DNA from 3 places in the Sphingobacterium sp. UDSM-2020 genome. Region 3 is predicted to be linked to each of the others. Evidence: riboswitches for the same ligand, from Rfam matches in the RefSeq annotation. Region 3 holds a riboswitch; each other region holds the start of a gene.
What was found. Region 3 has a riboswitch for thiamine pyrophosphate ahead of JAZ75_RS05280 (TonB-dependent receptor). Riboswitches for the same ligand answer to the same signal wherever they lie in the genome.

Region 1: it holds a riboswitch for thiamine pyrophosphate, as region 3 does, so the genes downstream of both, thiM (hydroxyethylthiazole kinase) here and JAZ75_RS05280 (TonB-dependent receptor) in region 3, are expected to answer to the same signal.
Region 2: it holds a riboswitch for thiamine pyrophosphate, as region 3 does, so the genes downstream of both, thiS (sulfur carrier protein ThiS) here and JAZ75_RS05280 (TonB-dependent receptor) in region 3, are expected to answer to the same signal.

Annotation. Positions count from the first base shown of each region.
Region 1 covers NZ_CP066166.1:5,130,180-5,138,266, forward strand. The annotation lists gene JAZ75_RS21675 (DUF4091 domain-containing protein) at 1-654, opposite strand, end outside; gene tenA (thiaminase II) at 833-1,483, opposite strand; gene thiD (bifunctional hydroxymethylpyrimidine kinase/phosphomethylpyrimidine kinase) at 1,470-2,303, opposite strand; gene thiE (thiamine phosphate synthase) at 2,300-2,938, opposite strand; gene thiM (hydroxyethylthiazole kinase) at 2,935-3,732, opposite strand; TPP riboswitch at 3,795-3,887, opposite strand; gene JAZ75_RS21700 (SusC/RagA family TonB-linked outer membrane protein) at 4,661-7,957, shown strand; gene JAZ75_RS21705 (SusD/RagB family nutrient-binding outer membrane lipoprotein) at 7,969-8,087, shown strand, end outside.
Region 2 covers NZ_CP066166.1:6,044,098-6,052,184, reverse strand. The annotation lists gene thiE (thiamine phosphate synthase) at 1-51, opposite strand, end outside; gene JAZ75_RS25655 (thiamine phosphate synthase) at 159-755, opposite strand; gene thiC (phosphomethylpyrimidine synthase ThiC) at 752-2,566, opposite strand; gene thiS (sulfur carrier protein ThiS) at 2,594-2,842, opposite strand; TPP riboswitch at 2,864-2,962, opposite strand; gene nudK (GDP-mannose pyrophosphatase NudK) at 3,149-3,727, opposite strand; tRNA gene JAZ75_RS25635 (tRNA-Leu) at 4,199-4,283, opposite strand; tRNA gene JAZ75_RS25630 (tRNA-Gly) at 4,298-4,373, opposite strand; gene JAZ75_RS25625 (regulatory protein RecX) at 4,473-4,961, opposite strand; gene JAZ75_RS25620 (bifunctional UDP-N-acetylmuramoyl-tripeptide:D-alanyl-D-alanine ligase/alanine racemase) at 5,035-7,476, shown strand; gene JAZ75_RS25615 (DUF502 domain-containing protein) at 7,525-8,087, shown strand, end outside.
Region 3 covers NZ_CP066166.1:1,209,297-1,217,383, reverse strand. The annotation lists gene JAZ75_RS05280 (TonB-dependent receptor) at 84-2,504, opposite strand; TPP riboswitch at 2,565-2,690, opposite strand; gene JAZ75_RS05275 (amidohydrolase family protein) at 3,321-4,490, shown strand; gene JAZ75_RS05270 (acylphosphatase) at 4,525-4,806, shown strand; gene JAZ75_RS05265 (oligosaccharide flippase family protein) at 4,818-6,329, shown strand; gene dusB (tRNA dihydrouridine synthase DusB) at 6,342-7,340, opposite strand; gene JAZ75_RS05255 (outer membrane beta-barrel family protein) at 7,648-8,087, opposite strand, start outside.

The DNA of each region.
Region 1 (8,087 bases), 2.2 Mb from region 3:
CAATATATTTTCTAAAACAGTAACTTTTAATGTTAATTGGTCAGTAACCTTTCCTTTACTCTCGATGCGCACTTTAGCTTGATATTCTCCAGGGGTAGCATCACTCGGGATCTTCACCGTCAGCCAAACAGGGCGGACCTTGCTAGCTTCAAGATCGAATGATGTTAAATCATCTAGCATATCTGGTGATAATGAAGAAGCAAAGTCCTCTTTCTTCCGATATCCACAGCCAGCGGCAAATTCATCAGTCATTACGTAGCGAACAAAACGTGCTGAAGCAACATTTGAAGACATTTTAGCACCCTTTATACCTTTGAAATCTGATATAGTCACCGTGACATCGGGCGCAGTATCTTTCGTCCATAATAACACTTGTGATGAAACACGTTCTCCACGCCAACCTACTACTTCATCGCTAACTTTCTTCTTCAAGTCAGGAACCAACGATTTAGGATACCGTTTATCAATTGTTACGAATGAGCTATGTACGCCCTTCTTAACCGCAGACCAGTCTGACAATGCATCTTTCGTTGGATCCGCCATTTCTTGAAAATTTACCATTTCAAAGGCCGGTGTCTGTGCCTTCACCGTTTGTACAGTCCATAGCGCTCCGACAAGAAGTGCTGACACTAAAGTTGTATTCTTAAAGCTCATATTTATATAACTTATTTTTCAATTCAGATTTATCCTACCGATTTGATTAGTTTTTAAACAAGTATATTTAAAAACTAATCACAAAATATATTTTCACAATATGAAGCAAACTAATTAAATTTTAAGATGTATACAAATGCTAAACAAGAACAAACGATTGCTCATTTTTATCACCCCGTTAAGTCCATACTTTTTCATTGTAAGCAGCCTCCCAAAATTGATACTCCAGTCTAGATGCTAAAACAAATGCTTCACTCATCTTATTACGAATAGCAACAGTCGTATTTGCAGCTACTTGATCACACATAGCAATTGCTTGTCGTACAGAAATAGCAAAATCTTCTCCTCCATACGTATCAATCCATTTTTGATAAGGATTATCAACTGTTTTTTCTTGTCTAGCAATATATTCCCCCACTTCTTTATATATCCAAAAACAGGGTAAAGTTGCGGCCATCCCAACCTCTACAGGATCTAACGCTGCTGTACTTTTTAGGTAATGCACATAATGATGGCAAACAGGCTGTATATAACCTTTTTCGGTGACACCAAAATCCTTAAAATAAGAATCGTGCAAAGCATTTTCGACAACAATCGCATTTTCTCCAAAACGCATATAGGATAGCGCATCTTGAACATCATATGCCCGAGCACCAATAAGGGCTAATGCTCGACCAAAATGTTCAAGATAAAGCGAATCTTGAGCCATGTAAAATTGAAATTTTTCTTTCGGCAAATTTCCTGTCGTAAGTTCCTTTATAAAAGGCATGTCTAATATAGACTGATATTTATCTGAGATACTATTCCAGACCTGTTCAGACCAATTCATATTTAATTTGTTTTTGAGGATTAAAAAAATGATTTAAAGGACCGTTTCCCATCCCTAATTGTACATCTGCTCCCTGCTCTATTGCCATAAAAACATAATTTTGCGCTAAAGAAACGGCTTCAGATATCGTATGCCCCTGTGCCAGATAAGCGGCTATTGCAGATGATAGTGTACAACCGGAACCGTGTGTATTCTTCGTTTTAATTTTTTTACTTTTAAATATTTCTGGGTGACTATTCTTATCAAATAATATAGATTGCAGCGTATCTTGTTCCAGATGCCCCCCTTTTACCAAGACACGCTCACAACCTAATGCAAGGATGCTTTCCCCTGCAACGTACATATCTTCTAAAGTTTCCACTGATACCTTGGCAAGTATACCTGCTTCATCCATATTCGGTGTAATCACATCTGCTAAAGGGAATAGTAGGTCGATCATTGCAGCAATAGTTTCTTCCTCAATAAGCTTGTGGCCACTGGTCGCAACCATAACAGGATCAAATACAAGGGGTACTTTTTTATATTTTTGAAGCGTCTGTGCGATCGTAATAACCAATTGTGGTGTATGCACCATTCCTATCTTTATGGCATCAGGAAAGACATCGTCCATAATAGATTCAATCTGATCTGCTACAGCTTCCAGCGCTATAGGATAAATTTTGCGGACACCCATCGTATTTTGTACAGGCAATGCTGTCAGTACTGAAGTAGCGTAGCATCCTAATGCTGAAAAAGTTTTGATGTCGGCTTGGATTCCGGCTCCCCCACTGCCGTCGAAACCTGCGATCGTCAGCGTACTTGGATAACGGTATTTTTTCATTTCAAAATTTCATTTTTAAGTTCATAAGCTGCTTTTTCTGGATCTTCACTTCCACATATAGCAGATACTACAGCTAAACAATCGGCACCTGCTTGTATAACACGACGAGCATTTTGTATGTGAATATTGCCGATAGCAACCAGCGGTTTGTCTGTACGTTGCCGAATCTCTACAATACCCTTTAAACCCCATTCTGTGATAGTGTCTTTTTTCGTTTCAGTATTAAATACAGGGCTGATACCCAGGTAATCGGATAATGGAATTTGCTCATTTTTTAACTGTTCAAGATTTTCAATAGAATAACCGACTAGAGGTCTTGGGCTATACCAGACTTCTCTAATACCACGAGGAGAAATATCACGATTACCAACGTGAATACCATCCGCACCTACTTTTTGGGCCACTTCAAGATTATCATTGATGATTAGCGGAATTGTGTATTTATCAGTAATCTCTTTCAATTGTTTAGCTTTTGCTAAGTATAGTTCAGATGTTAGATTTTTTTCTCTAAGCTGTATGACATCGACACCACCCAGAATTGCTTTCTCTGCTACGTGAAGGAAATTTTTCCCACGGCAATCCTGCTCTGAAATTACGAGGTATAGCTGATAAGGAAAAGATGTATCTAAATTCATAATATGCCAAATTTTAATGTATTATTAAATTCAGCCTCAGTGATATTATATAGTTTATCAAGAAGTTTAACTTGCAAACTACCCGGCCCATTACTTTCCTTCTCAGCTAACTCCCCCGCTACTCCGATTAGAGCCATTGCAGCAGTTACAGCCTCTGTTTTATTGGTGATTACAGCCATAAATGCGCCAATAAGCGCAGTTGCAGAACAACCTAAACCGGTTACTTTTGTCATCAAAAGATGTCCATTTTTTAGATGAATCTCCTGACTCCCAGAAATCACGATATCTGTTTCACCAGAAATACAAACAATGGAACCATATTGTTGATGAAGATCCAATGCTGCCAAAACTGCTTCACCACTTTGAGAAGTACTATCCACTCCTTTCGTCTTTATAAGATTAGTTTTGTTTAGTGCGATAATTTCAGATGCATTACCTCTTATGACAGTGGGTTTTTCACGAAGCAATTCTTTTAGAATATGATCGCGATAAGATGTCGCCCCCGCTCCAACAGGATCTAAAACCCAAGGTTTTCCTAAATGAGAAGCAGTATTTGCGGCCAATAACATAGATTCGGACCAAACTTCGTCTAATGTTCCTATGTTAATAACAAGTGAATCGCTGATTGTCACCATCTCGACTACTTCAGATTTAGCATGCGCCATAATGGGTGAAGCACCAACAGACAACAAGGCATTGGCAGTATTATTCATGACCACAAAATTACTGATATTATGTACGAGTGGCGATTGCGCTCTTACTTGTTGGATATACTTCCAAAGTGTTTTTTCCATGTTCATTTCATTTAATAAAAAATCGAATGCTTTAGGAAAAAACCACATACAAAACAGCACAGGTGTACTGTATTGCTTTTCCCTACGTCGGTATTAGCCGTATCAGGTTCAAAGGGACTCTCTCAATTCTTTTTAGAATACCCCTAAAGCATAACAAAGATATAAAATATTAACATTCATTCTTATAGCTATGAAAGTTTATATTGATAACCACAGGATGTATTTTAATACAAGATTGACACCATAATAAAACAACATCAATTCCTATCAAACAGTTGTTTTAACTAAGCTGGCTAATTTTTTCCACTTGTTTTGAGGTAGATGGGTTAATTTATTCATACTATAAAGATGCAAATAAGTAAGATGAAAGAGCTATCAACAAACTATTTTGAATATATTAATTACAGCAACAGAAGAAAAAATACATATCTAATTATTGAGTTATTTGATCTCATCGATTAGAATCTCTTTCAACCAGAATATCAATATTTTTTAAAATAATATTATTCAAAATGTATAACCATTGAAATATACTATTTGTATCTCACCTAGGAGACTAATAAAAAGATGATAATAAAGTATAAAATTAGGGTAAAAAACTTTTATTTTTTTTTTAAAAAGTGTTTTAATCTTTATGTTTTATTTTATATTTGCAATGCCTATTCTTAACAAAAAGAAAATAATTTCATAAAGATTTTATTTTAAATAATATTTCTCTTTTAAGATTTTTTCTGATTGTTAAGTGCTAATCAAACATTATTACGCATTCTATTAATTTAAGATCTAATAATCTTGTTAATTTATGTCAACGATAATTTAACTATTCAAACTAGCTAATAAAAACATAAAGTCAATAAAAAACACACTAACCAAAGAAAAAATTATCAGAATAATACCAACTAAACAATTTTATTTTACCTATTTTTTTATGCATGTATTTTTAAAAAGAACCACAGGAATTGCGTTATGCACGCTATTTAGTGCAACCTCCTTGTTTGCCCAGCAAACCATAAAGGGCACAATTTCTAATGAAAAGGGCCCTATAGCGGGAGTGACAATTACAGTTATCGGCTCAAATCGAGCTGCACAAACTTCACATGATGGAACATTTTCTATCTCTGCTAATCAGGGAGAAAAGCTTCGTATTTCGATGATCGGATATCAAAGTGAGGAAATTACTATTGGTAGTAATAATAGTTTGAAAGTGAGTTTAAAAGAAACTTCTGCATCTTTGGACGAAGTTGTGGTAACAGGCTTTGGTGAGTCGCGTGAGAAACGTCAATTGGGTTATGCAATGACACAAATCAGTGGTGACGAAATCCGTCGAACGAATGCGATTAATCCTATTGCCGCACTACAAGGAATGGTTCCTGGTTTACAGGTTAATGTCGGCACTGGAGGACCACAATCGACTCCAAGATTTCAGATCAGGGGAGCGGGATCATTAAACCAATATGGTAATACTCCTTTGGTGGTTGTCGATGGGATTATTATGGATGAAGAAGTTGTGCTTCCTAATCGTGGTGGAGATCAGGATTTTGGTAATGTGCTTAAGAATATTAGTCCAGACGATATAGCAACAATCTCAGTTCTAAATGGAGGCTCAGTTACAGCATTGTATGGAAGTCGTGCAGCTGGTGGGGTTATTCTAATCACAACAAAAAAAGGATATTCACAAAGAGGATTTGGTATTGGTTTTACACATACTCAGGGCTTTGATAAACCATATGCTACTGCGGATATGCAAGACAAATATGGTCCTGGATCTAATCCAAATGCAGTATATGTGGCTGGAACAGATGGCTATGAACAAATTCCAACAACAAATTATGGGTATAGTTTCGGTCCAAAATTTGATGGTAGAACAGTCAAAGATATTGATGGTAGACTCGTTCCTTTTCAAACGAATAACAATCCATTAGATCTATTCCGTACAGGAAGATATAATAATTCCAACCTATCACTTCAAGGCGGAAATGAACAAACTACGTTTAGGATGTCATATTCCAATACCAATTCTACAGGAGTGGCGCCCAATAACAAGCTCACGAGAAATAATTTTAATTTGAGAGCTACACATCGTATGGGTAAATCGATTATTCTCGATGCAGGTGCCACATATGTCAATAGTCAAAGTTTCAACCCACAATATGGGGGTGAACGTTGGAATATGAATAACAACGTAATGTACGGTTTATCATATGGTATGCCACGTTCTTATGACCTTAATTATTGGAAAGATAATTATAAAGATGCTATAAATGGAGGTGTCACGCAAGATGATCCTACCGGTAAAGCAAGTCTTCTGTTTACGCTTTATGAACAAAAACAACAACAAATAGAAGATAATTTTAGAGGAACATTTAATGCTCGTGTTAATTTTACAGATTGGTTGATGTGGGAGAGTAATTTCACAGCGAATCTTTTTAATACTAACCGTCAAATGAAAAATCGAGGACAGGAAGAAGGTTTCAACGGAGGTTCTTATAACAACAGGAGTTCACGGGTTCTACAAACTAGGTATCGCTCAAATTTAAATTTTTCAAAAAAAACAGAAGATTTTGAATTTACAGTACAAGCAGGTGGAGAGGTTAATCATTCCTTACGCAATGGTCTGTATGGACGAACTGATGGGATGCTTATCGCCGATGTATTTCGTTTATCAAACTCTTCAAGCAGAGCTTTTGTCGATGAAGATAAACCAAATCAATCCCGTATTGTGTCAGGTTTTTTTCAAACAGCAGTTACTTATAAGAACTGGTTATCGATTAACATATATGGTAGAAATGACTGGGATTCAAGTCTAGTATATCCTGATGGATCAGGTAATTTTTCTTATTTTTATCCAGGAGCAGATTTGTCTTGGGTATTATCAGATGCGCTGAAACTTCCTGACAATATATTTAGTTTTGCTAAATTAAGAATGTCCTACAATAAGGTTGGTAGAGGAACTAATGCCTATACTGCAATGACTGGGTTTTATAGAGCCAACAGTCCTTATCTGGATGTTCCAAACTATGGATTTGATTCAAAAACATTGGGAAACCGGAATCTAAAACCGGAAAGTAGTGATACCTATGAAATCGGAACCGAGCTTAAAATGTTGCAAAATAGACTAGGTTTTGACTTTACGTATTATACCAAGAATACGATCGATCAAATTACTTCAGTACCGATTTCACAAGAAAGTGGAGTTACTGCAGCATTGGTGAATGGAGGTCATATTAGAAGTCGAGGAATTGAAGCTCGCCTTTATGGAACTCCCGTTAAAACGCAAAATTTTTCTTGGGATGTCAATTTTAATTACTCTAGGGATCGCAATAAAATCATCAGTCTTCCTTTTGGCGCAGGTGTCCAAGAACTTGATGCAGATGATGGTATTCGCTCTATAGCTAAAGTTGGTGGTGATTATGGGACACTTGTTGCCAATTATGGTCATGCGCGTTTTCAAGCGAGAGATGGAGCCGGCAATCCAATTGACCACGTGAATAATGGCAAGCCTGTTATGGCAACTACGGGAAATATCGGTTACTATTTACGTTCTCAAAACTACGCACAGGGCCTAGAAAAAGAAGTAACAATAGGTTCTTCGCTACCTGATTTTATGGGAAGCTTATTAAATAGATTTAATTACAAATCTTTTTCTTTTAGCTTTATGTTAGATGCCAAATTTGGAGGTATGGTCTATTCTCCAACATATAATTATGGTATGCAAACTGGACAGATTGCAAGTTCTCTTTATGGTAGACAAGGAGAAGCAGGAAGTGTAGCCTATAAAGATGCTAATGGTAATGAAGCTTGGGGTATAATTCCTGATGCAGTATTCCGTCAAGGAACTGTTGTCAATGGTAATGATCTATCAGGGATGTCTTATCAAGAGGCTGTTGACAAAGGCTGGAGATTACCGATCAGTGCTGTTAATTATTATAATAATTCTTACGGATGGGGTAACGGTATTCGTGAACTATCAACATTTAAGTCATCTTGGTTGATTTTAAGAGATGTATCATTCAGTTATGATTTGCCAAACTCAACTGCTTCAAGATTAAAATTAAACAATTTAAGACTTACACTTACTGCCCGTAATTTAGGCTATCTGTATAATACTTTACCTGATAATATCAATCCGGAAGATAATAGATCATCTGGTTCTATCAATGCTTTCTTGGGTGGTGGCTCTCCAATGATTCGCAATTTTGCTTTCACTATTAATACAAACTTCTAATGATAATAAATATGAAAACCTCATTCTATAAATATGCTTTAATCCTCTTTAGCTTATATTTTGTAGGCTGCAGTAAGGAGAAGTTTGCTGAATATAATACCGATCCTGATGCCGTTATTAAGTTACCAGT
Region 2 (8,087 bases), 1.3 Mb from region 3:
CGAGATATACTGTATCTTACTGAACGTGATATTTTTGGGGTATGCTGTCATTGCTATTTCAATTTTTTTACTATCGCATTTTTCTGCTCAGTATAATCCGGTTTGGGTATTTCCTTCTAATCATCTGTAAAGGAATGAATTACCTGTAAGAACAATTGTTACAGGCAATATGCATGATCTTTTATAAGACAATTTTTAAAACTTTTTACAGGTTGTGCACTCTTCCAGATTGTTCCTAATAAAGCTACACCATCGACGCCGGCGTCATATGCAAGGCCTAGGTTTTCGGAATGGATACCAGCAAGCCCAATTAATTGAACTTGCTGATTATTCCGAAGTTTTAGCTGATCTTTGATAGTATGCTCCTTACCATGACCTGGTTTTGAAATACTTGAAAACATCGGACTAAACAGTGCATATGACCATTGGTTATCCAGTTGATTAAAATCTATCATACTGTGTACAGATGTTGATCGGATTACGGTGTGACTATACTGACTTTGTTTTTTTGATTTTCGATCATATTCATTAAAATGTAACCGGTTTAAGTTTAACTTTTCGGCTAGATGATGATGGCTATGCATGACAAGACGATTTCGATATTGCGGATCTATTCCATAAATAAATTGACACATATCATCATCCGAAAAATTATATTTTCGGATATGTAATAGTTCCAATCCTGCATCCAGTATACTGTTGATGGTCTGGAGTTCGTTATCAATATCATGCTCGGCTGTCAAGACGATGATCATAAGTACAATTCTTTACCTTTTTCGATAAACTCTTTTGACATATCGATCATGCCTTGTTCTGCAGAATCCCGGATTTCCTGTGTGATCTTCATCGAGCAGAATTTAGGGCCGCACATCGAACAGAAGTGAGCAACTTTAGCGCCGTCTGCAGGTAAAGTTTCATCATGAAATTCTCGGGCTGTGTCAGGATCTAAGGAAAGGTTAAACTGATCTTCCCAACGGAACTCAAACCTCGCTTTACTTAGAGCATTGTCTCGGTATTGTGCACCAGGATGTCCTTTAGCCAAATCTGCCGCATGTGCAGCCAGTTTGTAGGTGATCACGCCATCCTTTACATCTTTGCGGTTAGGTAAACCGAGGTGTTCTTTTGGGGTAACATAACAAAGCATGGCACAGCCGAACCAGCCAATCATTGCCGCGCCAATTGCTGAGGTGATGTGATCATAACCCGGAGCAATATCTGTTGTCAATGGGCCTAAAGTGTAAAATGGTGCTTCGTCACAAACCTCAAGCTGTTTGTCCATGTTTTCTTTGATCATGTGCATAGGTACATGACCTGGACCTTCGATCATAACCTGTACATCATGTTTCCATGCTATTTTGGTCAACTCACCCAAGGTTTCTAATTCAGCAAATTGTGCAGCATCGTTAGCATCAGCTATAGAACCTGGTCGCAGTCCATCCCCTAGTGAAAAAGCAACATCATATTCCTTCATAATCTGACAGATCTCTTCAAAATGCGTGTAGAGGAAGTTTTCTTTATGATGGAACAGACACCATTTTGCCATAATCGAGCCACCTCGGGAAACAATACCTGTTACACGTTGTGCTGTTAAATGGATATAACGTAAAAGTACTCCTGCATGGATGGTGAAATAAGAAACTCCTTGTTCGGCTTGTTCAATTAGTGTATCTCTGAATATTTCCCATGTCAGATCTTCTGCAACGCCTTTTACTTTTTCTAAAGCTTGATATATAGGAACTGTACCAATTGGCACCGGAGAATTACGGATGATCCATTCGCGTGTTTCATGAATATTTTTACCTGTTGAAAGATCCATAATTGTATCAGCACCCCATCGGCATGCCCAGACAGCTTTATCAACTTCTTCTTCAATGCTTGAGGTAACGGCACTATTACCAATATTAGCGTTGATCTTTACCAAAAAGTTGCGGCCGATGATCATCGGTTCGCTTTCTGGATGATTAATGTTGTTTGGAATAATTGCTCTTCCGGCGGCAATTTCTTCTCTTACAAATTCAGGGGTAATTAATTTCTTTGGAGTACGGGCACCAAAACTGTGACCGGTGTGCTGATGATCCATACCTTTAGTTGCTGCTTCGATTTGCTCAATACGCTGATTTTCGCGAATGGCTACATACTCCATCTCTGGAGTTATGATTCCTTTTCTTGCATAGTGCAGTTGACTTACATTTTTACCCGCTAATGCTTTTTTAGGTCTATGGCTGTATTCAAAACGGAGTTCATCCAGGTCCGAGTCTGCCAATCTTTCTTTTCCATAATCTGAACTGATTTGTGATAAAACTTGAACATCTTTTCTGTCCAATATCCAATTTTCACGAGTTCTAGCAAGACCTTTGCGGATATCAATCTGTGCTTGTTCATCCGTATACGGACCAGAAGTGTCATAAATAGTGACTGGAGGATTGATTTCTATTCCACCCTTGCTAAGTTTGGTCGGACTTAATGTAATTTCACGCATGGCAACCTGAATAGGATAGAGCTGACCTGAAATATAGACTTTTTTTGAATTTGGAAATGGGGTCTGGGTAATGTTTTGTTCTAACATGATGGTATAGTAATAGGTATAAGAGATTTATCCGCCCTGTGTTGCAGCGATAATTAGAATTGAGTCCTGATGCTGTAGTTTGGTTATTGCCCAAGCCGTTTTGGGTATAACCTGGTTATTAATAGCGACAGCAATGCCCTTGCTTTTTTCTGGGAATTCCAAAAGCATCAAACCTTCCAAAGAGGAGGGGGGCTGTTCAAAAAAACGTAATTGGTGATTAATTTTGAGTTCCATTCCTTTTAAAATTTTTAAATAAAAAACTTTAGGAATGGCCACAGTTGTGCCGGTATATGCACAATGAAGACATCTACTTTTCCCTACGCCAGTATGATCCGGATCAGGTTCTAAGGGTAAAATCTCAGCCTGCAAATTTTGCAGACACCCCTAAAGTTTCCACTAAACTAGGTAAAAAATCTCAATAAACGAAAATAGGTAGATTTATTTTAATCTGTCCATCTTTTTGTGACAGAACCATATACTTTAAGAAGTGAAGTGTTTTATTGATGGGGACTGCTGGTATAGCGAATAATGATTCTCCCTGGCAGAGGTGGAGTTATGGGCAGGGAGAATCAATGGCAAATACTATAAAATATGCTGGAGTTTAATATATTGAAGCAGCATAATGGTTTTGGCATCTTTGATTTCGCCATTATCAACCATTTGCATCGCTTCTTTTATAGGCAATTCCAAAACTTCAATATTTTCTTCCTCCTGTTCTAGCCCACCACCTTCACTGACTTTCATTTCTTTAGCATATTCGGCTATAAAGAAATACAGAATTTCTGTGACAGATCCAGGGGACATATAAGCTTCAAATATTTTACGTACATCTGTAATTTTATAACCCGTTTCTTCTTCAGTTTCTCTTCTGATGCAATCCTCGGCATTATCTTTATCCAACAAACCTGCACAAGCTTCAATCATCATACCGCTCTCATTTCCATTGACAAATGTAGGTAGACGAAATTGACGGGTAAGGATAACTGTTTTCTGTTCTTTGTTGTACAGTAAAATAGTGGCACCGTTTCCTCTGTCGTATGCTTCCCTGCTTTGACTCATAATGGTGCCGTCCTTTTTCAAATATTCGTAAGTGATCTTTCGCAAGACGTACCAATTGTCTGATAAGACCTTGGTTTCTGTGATTTTGATGTTATCTATCATGATTGAGGTATTTCAAATTCGCATTATTAATAATTGTCATATGCATATTTTTCAGTTCTTTTATACTTTTTTTCTAAAATACGGTGGACTTTTAAAAGTAAGTTGTCGATGGCTAAAGGTATATAAATTTATAAACTCCTAAAATTGTTTATATGGGAAAAATCGATCGTGTTGAAGGAAATTTTATTCAGTAGCGATTGCCTTATGAGCTGATATAAAATGATGAAGATCATGTAGAGGACAGGTTAAAAAGTACTTGAGATCTTAGATACATTTTATTGTGTATTTATAGAGGGTTTATAGAGATATACCTCTATGAACCCTCTATAAAACCTCTATAATATCACTATCACCTATCTAGAAATATACAAGATGGAAACAATAAAATGCAATGGTAAATCTATTGATATCAATAAAAAAATCAAAGGTCTATAAACAAGAAAAGCTCATCTTTTGGATGAGCTTTTCTTGTACCTAGGGCGGGAATCGAACCCGCACTTCCTTAACGGAAACAGGATTTTAAGTCCTGCGTGTCTACCAGTTCCACCACCTAGGCAGGTGATATTAATGTGGAGCGAAAAACGAGATTCGAACTCGCGACCCCAACCTTGGCAAGGTTGTGCTCTACCAGCTGAGCTATTTTCGCATTGCTAACAGTTAACAAGTTGTTTTCTGTTTTGGTGATGCAAATATAGAGCTAATAATTAAAAAAACAAATTTTAATATAAGCTTTATTGTCTTTTTTTTATAAGCCCTTTTCTTTCAGGAGAGAAGAAATGAGATCACTTTCGAAACCTCTTGATAAAGCATATTGAAATAACTTGTTTTTTAGAATATAGACATCTTTATCTTTCAATGATAGTTGCTTTTTATCTAAAAGATCATGGAGTTTATCTTCATACTCATCTAAATCAATTTTTGAAAATGCAATTTTGATTAAAGGGTCGGATACCCTTTTGAGTTTTAAGGACTGCTTAATCTTAATCTTTCCCCAACTTTTTATTCTAAGCTTACCTAGAGTATAGGCTATAGCAAAGCGTTCTTCATTTAGAAAATTGTCCGATATCAATTGTGAAATGATTTCCTCTACATCTTCTTGATGCAAGCCCCATTCGTATAATTTATCCCGGACTTCTTGTTGTGCCCGTTCTTGATAAGCACAATAACTGGCAGCCTTAAGCAATGCTTGCTTAGGCGTGTATATTTTTTTTCTCGTTTTCTCTTCGTCAAACATCTTTACAAATTTCAAAAATATATTGAACTTATTGAAAAATTGTGGAGCTTTGATTGAATAAATATTTTAAAAAATGTATACCATATCGGATATTTCAGAGATTGTTGTTCCTAAAAGATCAATTATTGTTCATCATAAATCTATCATTCAAAATCTGATTTATGATACACGTAAGATCGTAAATGCTGAAACAGGATTATTCTTTGCCTTGATCAATCGTCGTGATGGACATGAGTTTATCATGGATGCCTATAGTAAAGGGATTAGAAATTTTGTGTTACAAAATGACTTTCAGCAAGAACTGATATTGCCAGATGCTAATGTTTTATGGGTCGCAGATACTTTTTTAGCATTACAGGCAGTAGCAGAAACACAGCGCATGAAATTTAAATCTCCTGTATTGGGTATTACAGGGAGCAACGGTAAGACTATCGTCAAAGAATGGTTGTTTCAACTGCTATCTCCAGAATATAAAATCTATCGCAGTCCTAAAAGCTATAATTCACAGCTGGGTGTTGCTTTATCACTATGGGAACTAAATGAACAATATAATTTCGCCATCATAGAAGCTGGAATAAGTGAGGTCGGTGAAATGGAGAAACTCCAAAAAATGATTAAACCCACGCATGGTGTATTAACCAATATCGGGGTAGCCCATAAAGAAGGGTTTCAATCGAAAGAGGAAAAAATTGCGCAGAAGCTGAAACTTTTTACAGATGCTGAGGTATTGGTCTATCCTAAAAAGTATCTTGAACAGATCTATATGCCGTCTCAGATTTACAAATTTGCCTGGGGAGAGGATGAATCGTGTCAATTAGAGGTTTATTCGCTTAAGAAGGAAGGTGATCAAGCTACATTGGTAAGTTTATGTTTTTCCCGTCAGTTTTTTACGGTTAAAATTCCTTTTGTTGATCAAGCATCAATTGAGAACGCGATTTCATGTATTGCAGTGATGATTACTTTTGGTTATGATTTTAAAACTATAGCCGATCGTATTGCCACGTTGCAACCGATGGAGATGCGTCTTGAATTGAAAAAAGGAAAACATAATACTTCCATTATTGATGATTCATATAGTAATGATCTGGTAGCGCTACAGATTGCATTGGATTTTTTAAAGCAACAAAAGCAAAATTCTCGTAAGGTCCTAATCTTATCCGATATTCCTGGAGTACAGTTGCATGATGAGAAGAGTATCAGTAAACTAAAGCGTTTGGTCGCAGCTAGTGGATTAACTGATTTGATTTTTATCGGACCTATTTTGAGTCAGTTGGAAGCACAGTTTTCATTACCCACGGCCAGCTACTCGGATACAAAATCATTTATAGATGGTTTTAAGCATATTGATTATAGCAATTCAACGATCTTGATAAAGGGTGCACGTGATTATCATTTTGAACAGATCAGTAAACGATTGGTTGCTAAATCACATGATACGATATTAGAGATTAATTTAAATGCATTGGAACATAACCTCAATGTATATCGGGGTCTGTTGCCTGCAGGTGTTAAATTGATGGCTATGGTGAAAGCTTTTTCTTATGGAAGTGGAAGTTTTGAAATTGCTAATTTACTACAGTTTAATCATGTGGATTATTTGACGGTTGCTTTTGCTGATGAAGGTGTTGATCTGAGAAATGGAGGCATCACACTTCCAATAGTGGTAATGAGTCCTGATGAAAATGCCTTTGATGCTATTGTACATCATAAGTTGGAACCAGAGATCTATAGTTTTAGAGTTTTAAATTCATTTCTCCGCTATCTCTTACAGCAAGGACTAAAAGATTTTCCAGTCCATATTAAAGTTGATACCGGGATGCATCGTCTTGGTTTTATGCCAGAGGAAGTTGATGAACTGCTAGCGATATTGAAAAATCAGGATGCGATGAAAGTGCAGTCTGTTTTTTCACATTTAGCTTCGGCAGGAAATGCTGTTGATAATGATTTTACTGAGAGTCAGATTCATCTTTTAGATGTTTTCACTACAAAACTTAAGGAGGAATTAGGGTATTCTTTTATCAGACATATTGCTGCGACATCGGGTATTGATCTGTGGCCAAGTGCTTATTTCGATATGGTACGCTTAGGGATTGGTCTTTATGGAATTGATATGGATCGAGATGATCTGCCGGTGAGAGAAGTTAGTGTTCTGAAGACCAATGTTACCCAGATAAAAGAGCTTGCGGCTAATGAAACAGTAGGATACAATCGCGCTGGTATGTTGCAACGTGCGAGCAGAACCGCAACCATCAAGATCGGTTATGCAGACGGTTATGATCGAAGGTTCGGTAATGGAGTAGGTAAAATGTCGATCAACGGGCAACTGGTTTCTACCATTGGAAATGTCTGTATGGATATGTGTATGTTGGATGTGACAGATATTAATGTTAATGAAGAAGACGAAGTCATTGTTTATCCTGATATCAAGGAAGCGGCATTGGCTATAGGAACCATCCCGTATGAATTGTTGGTCAATATCTCACAACGGGTGAAAAGAGTTTATTTTTACGAGTAATTCGAGGCTTATTTCGCATCTTTGTAGGGTCTTTTAGATACAAGTGATATGTTATCAAAATTAATTAGAGCTTTTTTAAATTATCTTATCAAAGGAACTTTGGTCGTTGTTCCTTTAGCTGGTGCGGTTTTTTTAATTGTTTGGATTGTTGCTTCAGTCGATTCGGCACTTAACCTTACAGGGTTATTCCTGGAGGATGAGACAGGGCATCCTTTATATATTCCCGGAATTGGTATTTTAACAGTCATTTTATTTTTGGTTGTAGCAGGGATTGTTTTTACCAATTTTGTGACAGATCCAATTAAACACTGGCTGAATAATCAGATTAACCGTATTCCTTTGTTGAATACGCTATATTCATCCATTAAAGATTTTACTGAAGCCTTTGTAGGTGATGCCAAAAAATTTAATGTTCCTGTTCTAGTTAAAGTGAATGAAATAGGTGTTAGTAAAATTGGTTTTCTGACACAATCAGATCTATCAAAAATTAAGCTTACAGATGAAGTGGTGGTTTATTTTCCCTATTCATATTCATTTGCAGGTCAGGTGGTCGTTGTAAAATCATCCTTGGTAACCAAATTAGATATGTCTGCTACAGACGCGATGAAGCT
Region 3 (8,087 bases):
AAGTATTGTTGACGTCATGGATCTTGAAAATGCTGTAAAACAACTTGCGCCTTAAAATAATGTTGAAGGCGCAAGTTGTTTTATTAGAATTTTACGTTTAGGCTTAACATAAAATTTGTTGTAGCCTGTGGATAGTAAAAATTAAAATATTTTCGAGATGTACCGTCCATATAACCCCAAGTATATCCGTTGGTTTGATATTTTTCATTTAGGATATTGTTGACAGTAAGTCCAAGGTCTATATTTTTCAAACCTAATATGGAGAAATTATAAATAGCTCTAATATTGTTTACAAATGAAGGGTCTATACTTCTTACTTTGGCTGAACTATTGTCCAGATATTGTCTTGAAATATATTTTGATAATAGTGCAATTTCTACTGAACGAAGAGGGCGATAAGTGAACTCGCTTGATAAAATAGTTGCCGGAGAAAGTGCAATATCTGTTTTTTTAATGAATTCTCCACTCGTTTCATCCGTGTAATTTTTGATTTTGTTCTGACTTAGTCCCGCTGTTGCTTTCCAACCAAAGTACGCTGAAATTTTCCATGCGGCATCTACTTCTAAGCCTATTCTATAGCTATTTGGGATATTCATTCTCAATGGAGAACCTACATTATTAAGTGCTCCGGTCGGAATAAGTTGATCTTTATAGAACATACCATAAAAGTTCGTACCGATGTTAAATGTTTCATTATTGAAGCGGTAGCCAGCTTCGATATCTTGCATTTTCTCTGGTTTGGGATTGTTTCCTTTTAGATCAACAAAGTCATTTCTGACAGGTTCTTTACTAGCATAGGCATATGAGGCGTATAAATTTGAATTTTCATTGATGAGGTAAGTAATTCCTAATTTTGGATTTACAAAATTGAATTTTCTTTTAAAATCCATTCCTTTGATTTTATCGTCATCACCTTTTACTTGGTAATTAATATTACGATACTGTATATCCGCAAATAATAACCATTTTTCGAATGTAAAGTCTGCTTTCAGAAATGTGCTGATGTCATCTTTTTTAGCATCATTGAGATAGTATTTATCCCCTAAGTTGCTGGCGGAAGCATATTTTGCCCAGATTATTTCACCGTAATGATCTCCCTTATATTGATTTGCAGCTCCACCCCATGTCAATTTTATTGCCTGTGAAGGATTATAGTTGAAGGAAAAGGTAGTCCCATAGAAGTAATTATCTAACCATCTTCTCCTTACCAAATCGGTTTGTTTGATGGTATCGGTTCCTGAAATGACTGGTGGTAAATTGTATTTTGAAAAGTCGTCTTCAGGTCGGAATTCTTCGTAATAGCCTGCACCTCTGGTGTAATGTAATGCCGCATTAAAAATTAGTTTTTCATTGATAAAATTGGTGTAATGTAACTGGTGATGTGTTTGCGTGTAGTTGTCTGTTTGGTTTTTATATAGGTATTTGTTGTAAGTGCGACCAGAATTTAGTAGATTTTCTGTTTCTAGCTGTGTATAGCCATCATTGACGGCATAATCTTTCATCCCCTCTACATCATTATTTAATCTTGGCTCTGGTGTTCCGTACCAAGATTGATATGTTTTTTCCTTGCCAGAGAATACAATGGCCTTTAAAATATGTTTGTCACTATAATAACCTCCATCTACATAAAAAGACTTTAAATCGGAAGATGCTCGGTCGATATAGCCATCGCTCAAGATACGTGAGAGACGAACATTAAAGGCAAATTTATTATTTAGTAGTCCTGAACCTACTTTCAAAGTATTTTTCCAAGAATTATAAGAACCGAAAGAGTTGTTGAATTCTACGTACGGCTCTTTTTCGAGTGTATTGGATTGTATGTTTAGTGATGCCCCGAATGATCCCGCCCCGTTTGTAGAAGTTCCAATTCCTCTTTGAATCTGGATACTCTCGGTAGAGGATGCAAAATCGGGAAGATTGACGAAGAATGAGCCCATACTTTCCGCGTCATTCAACGGAATTCCATTCAATGTTACATTTATGCGGGCATTATCAGATCCTCTTATTTTCATATTAGTATATCCTATACCTGCTCCTGCGTCCGATCCTATGACGACAGATGGTGTTTGATCTAGTAGGTATGGAATATCTTGTCCGAAATTGTTTTTAGCGATATCTTGTTTGCTAATATTTTTATAGGTTGTAGAAGAGTTGTTTTTGGCACGTGTTGCCATGACCAGGACTTCTTCTGTTTTTATAGCACGTGGTTTTAGAAAGATTTCAAGATCAGTATTTTGTACCAGATCAATCTGCTTCTTTTCTGTACTATAGCCTATGTAAGAGATTGTTATGGCGTATTGTCCATCAGGTAATCCTGAAAACTTTGAAGTGCCATTTCGATCAGTTGTTAAATTCTTACTCTGATTTTTTGTCAGAACGATACTTGCGCCCTGTAACGATTTTTTTGTTTCATTGTCTAACACTTTGATGGATAAAGCGTTTTGAGCTGATACGGATAATGTTATTCCTAGAAATAGCACTGTGCTGATTAAATTTTTAATCATGTTTTTTAATTGAATTTTGAGTTAAACAAACTATTGCTAGGGGTTACAACAGTTTTTCACTTATTTAACTAACCTTTTCCCTCCGCCAGCATTATCTGGATCAGGTGCACAACACATAAATGTATTGTTGGGTATAATCTCAGCCTTTATTCGTGTTCGTAGAACAAGGCACCCCTTATTGATAATGCGAAGGTATTAAATAAAATCTGTACTAAAAATATAATGTAAAAATGGATGTTGAGGAATTGAGTTTTGGAATATCAATTTGTTTTGCTCGTAAAAATAAGTGGAATAGATTTTCGTTTATAGGATTGTATTATGATGAATGTTGTGTTGCTTTATCTTTAGCTTCTTTCGGATTTTAAAGTAGCTGTATTGATCCAGTTTCTTTTTTTAATAACTAAAAGGATGTCCATTTATAATTCCATGATTTATCGATGCTTCACTGACATAACGTCATTGAATCGCTACAAAAATGAATAAAATTGTGGTTTTTAGATAATATATTGGCTGAATTTAAACTTATTCCCTACCTTCAAAAAATATGCTAAAATTCAAACTTTTAGCTCATGTTAATTATTTTTAGCAACAAGGGAGTTTTTATTAAGGTTTAAATTTATGTTACATTCTTATAAGTTAATTTATCTAAAAGTCTTTGATTTTTATCACGATTAAATAATTAAACTAATTGTGTAAATTTGTTTTTTTTAATGGTAATATTTTTTTTACTAAATTTTGGCACGAATTTTAACGTTAATAACCACAGTTCCTTTGCGTTGACCTGAATGCTAAGTAACTATTAAAGTTTTTATAATAATGAAATATTTTAGCGCTACCTATATCTTACCAATTACATCTTTACCTATTAAAGATGGAGTGGTAAAAGTTAATGATGATGGTGAAATCCTTGGGATTTATGAAAGTAAAGACGTAGAATTGAGCGGCCAGCATATTGAAAAATTTGAAGGAGTTATTGTTCCTGGATTTATTAATGCGCATTGTCACTTAGAATTGTCCCATATGAAGGGTACGATTCCGCAAAAAACTGGATTACCAGCTTTTCTTTCTTCGGTTATGACAAGTCGTGGCACTTCTTTAAAAGTGATTGATAAAGCGATGGCTGCTGCTGATGAAGAAATGTACAATAATGGTATTGTGGCAGTTGGAGATCACGTGAATTCTGATAACACATCTAACATTAAGGAGTCTAGTAAGATTCTTTACCACACTTTTGTTGAAGTCTTCGGAGTAGAGCCGGATGAAGCTGATGGTCGATTGCAGGAGGCTAAGGATTTGATTCATGAATTTGATCCAGCACATTCTTCAATTACACCACATGCTCCTTATTCTTGTTCGAAAATACTTCTGAAGAAATTTAAAAAAGCGGTTTCTGATGTTAATATTATCAGTATTCATAATCAAGAGAGTGATGAAGAAAATAGATTATTTCGTTATAAAACGGGAGGATTTATCGATTTCTTTAAAGTAATAGGGAAAAATCCTGATTTGTTTAAAGCTCAGGCTAGAAATTCAATTCAGTCATATTTACCATATTTACCTCATCCTAATAAGTTGATCTTGGTTCACAATACGTATACGTCATTGAAAGACCTTGATTTTGTGGACCGAATGGGCCGTGATATCGTATGGTGTTTATGTCCGAAGGCGAATCTTTATATTGAAGGTCAATTGCCAAAAGTAATGAACTTTGTAAACGATAATCAAAAAATTGTAATCGGTACAGATAGTTTAGCATCCAATGATAAGCTTTCAATTTTAGATGAATTAAAAGTGTTACATAAACATTTTGATAATTTAGATTTTCAGCAATCTATCCAGTGGGCTACTATTAATGGGGCACAGGCTTTAAATATCGATGATAAATTTGGTTCAATTGAAGTTGGTAAAAAACCAGGTCTTGTTCTATTGAAAAATATGGAACATTTTAGATTATCTGATAAAGTTACGGTGCAAAGATTAGCATAGTAAAATACTCAAAATCTTCTGTACTTTTGTTGATATGAAACATGTTAATATTTCTATCAAAGGAAAAGTACAGGGGGTTTATTTTAGGTTATCTACCAAAGCAGTTGCCGACCAATTGGGTATTAAAGGGTTTGTTAGAAATTTAGCGGATGGTTCTGTTTATATTGAGGCAGAGGGTGATGATTTTGCTCTAGATTGTTTAAAAGAATTCTGTGAAGAGGGACCTGAGCGCGCAGTAGTGGAAGAAGTGATTTGTGAAGAGGGCGTCTGGGAAGATTTTAAGAATTTTGAAGTGCTAAAAAAATCGTCTAAATAAATCTTAATATCTTGTCTGTTTTTAAGAAATTTGCTGGTCAAACCTTGATCTATGGTCTCAGTACTATCATCTCTAGATTACTGAATTTTGTTTTAACGCCAATTTTCGTTCGTAAATTTGAAGCTTCCACCTATGGAATATTTACGAATATGTATTCTTGGGCAGCTATGATCAATGCATTCCTAGCTTTTGGGATGGAAACAACCTATTTTAGATATTTACAGAAAGTTGAGGAGAAGGATAAATCTAAAGTATTCAATAATAGCTTTGTTGTCACCATTTTTACTTCTTTAATTTTTCTATTAACTATTCTTATTTTTTCTAATGACATTGCGCATTGGTTTGCAAAAGAAAATATTGACTCTGTAGGTCAATATAAAAGCTATATTTACTTTGTTGGACTTACTTTAGTCGTTGATGCACTTGCTGTTGTTCCTTTTGCCAAAGTTCGTGCTAATGGTCGGCCATTGCGCTACGGCGTATTGAAGTTAGTCAATATCATCACATTTGTTATTTTAAACTTGACATTCATTGTCTTCATACCTTATTTACTTCAACATTTTCCGGATAATGAACCATATTTTTCTAGCTGGTATATAGATTCATGGTTGGGTTATGTGTTTATTTCTAATTTTGTAGCGAGTGCAGTGACATTGTTGATGCTGTTGCCCGAGATTAGAACATTTAATTTTAAAATTGATCGGGTGTTGTTAGGTGATATGTTTCGATATAGCTTTCCTATTTTGATCGCTAATATTTCATTTATCATAAACGAAAACCTAGATAAGATTTTAATGCCTGAATTATTACCGAAAAGTATTGCTGATCGAGATGTTGGTATATATGGTGCTATTGCAAAGATTGCTGTTTTCTTAAGCATTTTCGTGCAGGCATTTCGTTTAGGAGCCGAACCTTTTTTCTTCTCCTATGCCAAAAATGATAATTCGAAAAAGGTTTATGCAATGATCATGGAATATTTTGTGATTGCTATGATGGTTGTCATGATCGGATTGTCTGTCAATATTGAATGGCTTAAGTATTTTATTCAAGGAGGATCTGCTTCAGAGAGTGCAGAATATTGGTCGGGTCTATTTATTATTCCTGTTATTTTATTCAACTATGTGATGCTTGGGATATATATGAACCTTTCTGTGTGGTATAAACTTTCTGATCAAACACGATACGGTCTCTATATTTCAGGTATTGGGGCTTTAATTACAATTATATTGTGTTATATCCTGATTCCGCGCTACAGCTATGTCGGTGCAATTTATGTGACGACCATAACTTATGGTGTAATGGTATTTTTATCCTATTTTTGGGGACAAAAGAATTATCCAATTCCTTATAAGATCTTTAAAATTGGGGCTTATATGTTGGTTGGTACTATGATCGTTTATATCCATTACATAGTATTTGACCGGAATTTTTGGATTGGCAATATGATGTTGATTGCTTACTTATTGGGAACCGTTTTTGTCGAGAGGAAAACGGTAATGAAGATGTTGAAGTCTAAAAGTTAGAAGAAGCTATTTTTAATAAATAGCTTCTTCTGCAAAGTTATGTTGTATTTCGTCTAACACTTCTTGGATCTCTTCGAATGTCTGAAGACTGACTAATCGCATTCTGTATTCTTTAAAGTCTGGTATACCTTTAAAGTAGTTTGAATAATGACGACGCATTTCGAAAATACCTGTTTTAGGTCCTTTCCATTCAATTGATTTAACCAAATGTGTTCTGCACACATCTACACGTTCAGCAATTGTTGGACCGGCTAAACGTTCTCCTGTGTTGAAAAAGTGTTTTATTTCTCTAAATATCCAAGGATATCCAATTGAGGCGCGACCAATCATAATACCATCAACTTCATATTCCTGGCGCCATGCAATTGCTTTTTCTAAAGAATCTACATCGCCGTTTCCAAAAATTGGAATTTTAATGCGTGGATTACGCTTAATATCACGAATCATAGACCAATCTGCTTGCCCTTTATACATTTGTGCGCGTGTACGTCCATGTATTGATAAAGCTTTAATACCGATATCCTGTAAACGTTCTGCCACTTCATAAACATTTTTGGTATCATCGTCCCAGCCAAGGCGGGTCTTCACAGTAACTGGTAGATGTGTTCCTTCCACGACTGCTTTTGTCATTGCGACCATACGATCGATATCTTGCAATAAACTAGCACCTGCTCCACGGCAAGCAACGTTTTTAACTGGACAACCGTAATTAATATCGATTAGATCTGGATTTGCTAATGTGCAGATTTCGGATGACTGTCTCATGTGTTCGATTTCGGAACCGAAGATTTGTATACCTATTGGTCTTTCATACTCGAAGATATCTAACTTTTTACGTGATTTTGCTGCGTCTCGAATTAATCCTTCTGAAGAGATAAATTCCGTATACATCATATCTACCCCATTTTGCTTACAAACAAAACGGAATGGCGGATCACTTACATCCTCCATTGGAGCTAGCAATAATGGAAAGTCTCCTAAATCTATATTTTCGCCAATCTTAACAGACATATTTGATTTTTTTACAAAGATAACAATTTTGAGATAGTTCTATTTATGGTGTTTTTGATATGAATGTCATATGATGATTTAGGAAATTCATGTTTTATTGTTTATTAATATGCAGGGCAGGTTTCTTGCTAAAATGTGCTTCTTCGTAAAGAGATTAATTAGTAAGGATATATGTTCTGAAGTTTTCAAAGTTGTTCGTATTTACAACGCTCGAATAAGTATAAATAGAAAACAGCTATCAATTTCTTTTGATAGCTGTTTTCTATTTATACTGGTGTGGAATATCACCTCTGCATCGTGTTGATTTTTATAATCTATTTTTGATATCTTCCGAACCTGTTGAGCGTTCTTTTGCTCTGTTATCTGAACCTCCAAATCGGTAATTGAATGATAAAATTGCTGTTCTGCTATCTGGATTTGATTTTCCTATTAATCTCACTGCATTGGATACTGTTTCATATCGACGGTTATTGGTATGAAATATGTCGTTAACGACCAGCTTAATCGTTGCTTTTTTACTTAAAATGCTCTTTTGTATTCCACTGTAAATAAGTCCATAACTTTTGATATTCGTTAAACCAATGGTCAGACCAGAATTATAATTTCCTCCAATCTCTACAGACCAATCTTTGGGTAGTTTGAAAGTATTTTGTGTATTTAATGATAACGTATTGCCTGATCTTTTGATTAGTTCATTTTCTTGTGGAATCTCATATTCGTTTCTGTAATAGTTTGCAAAATGTGTAG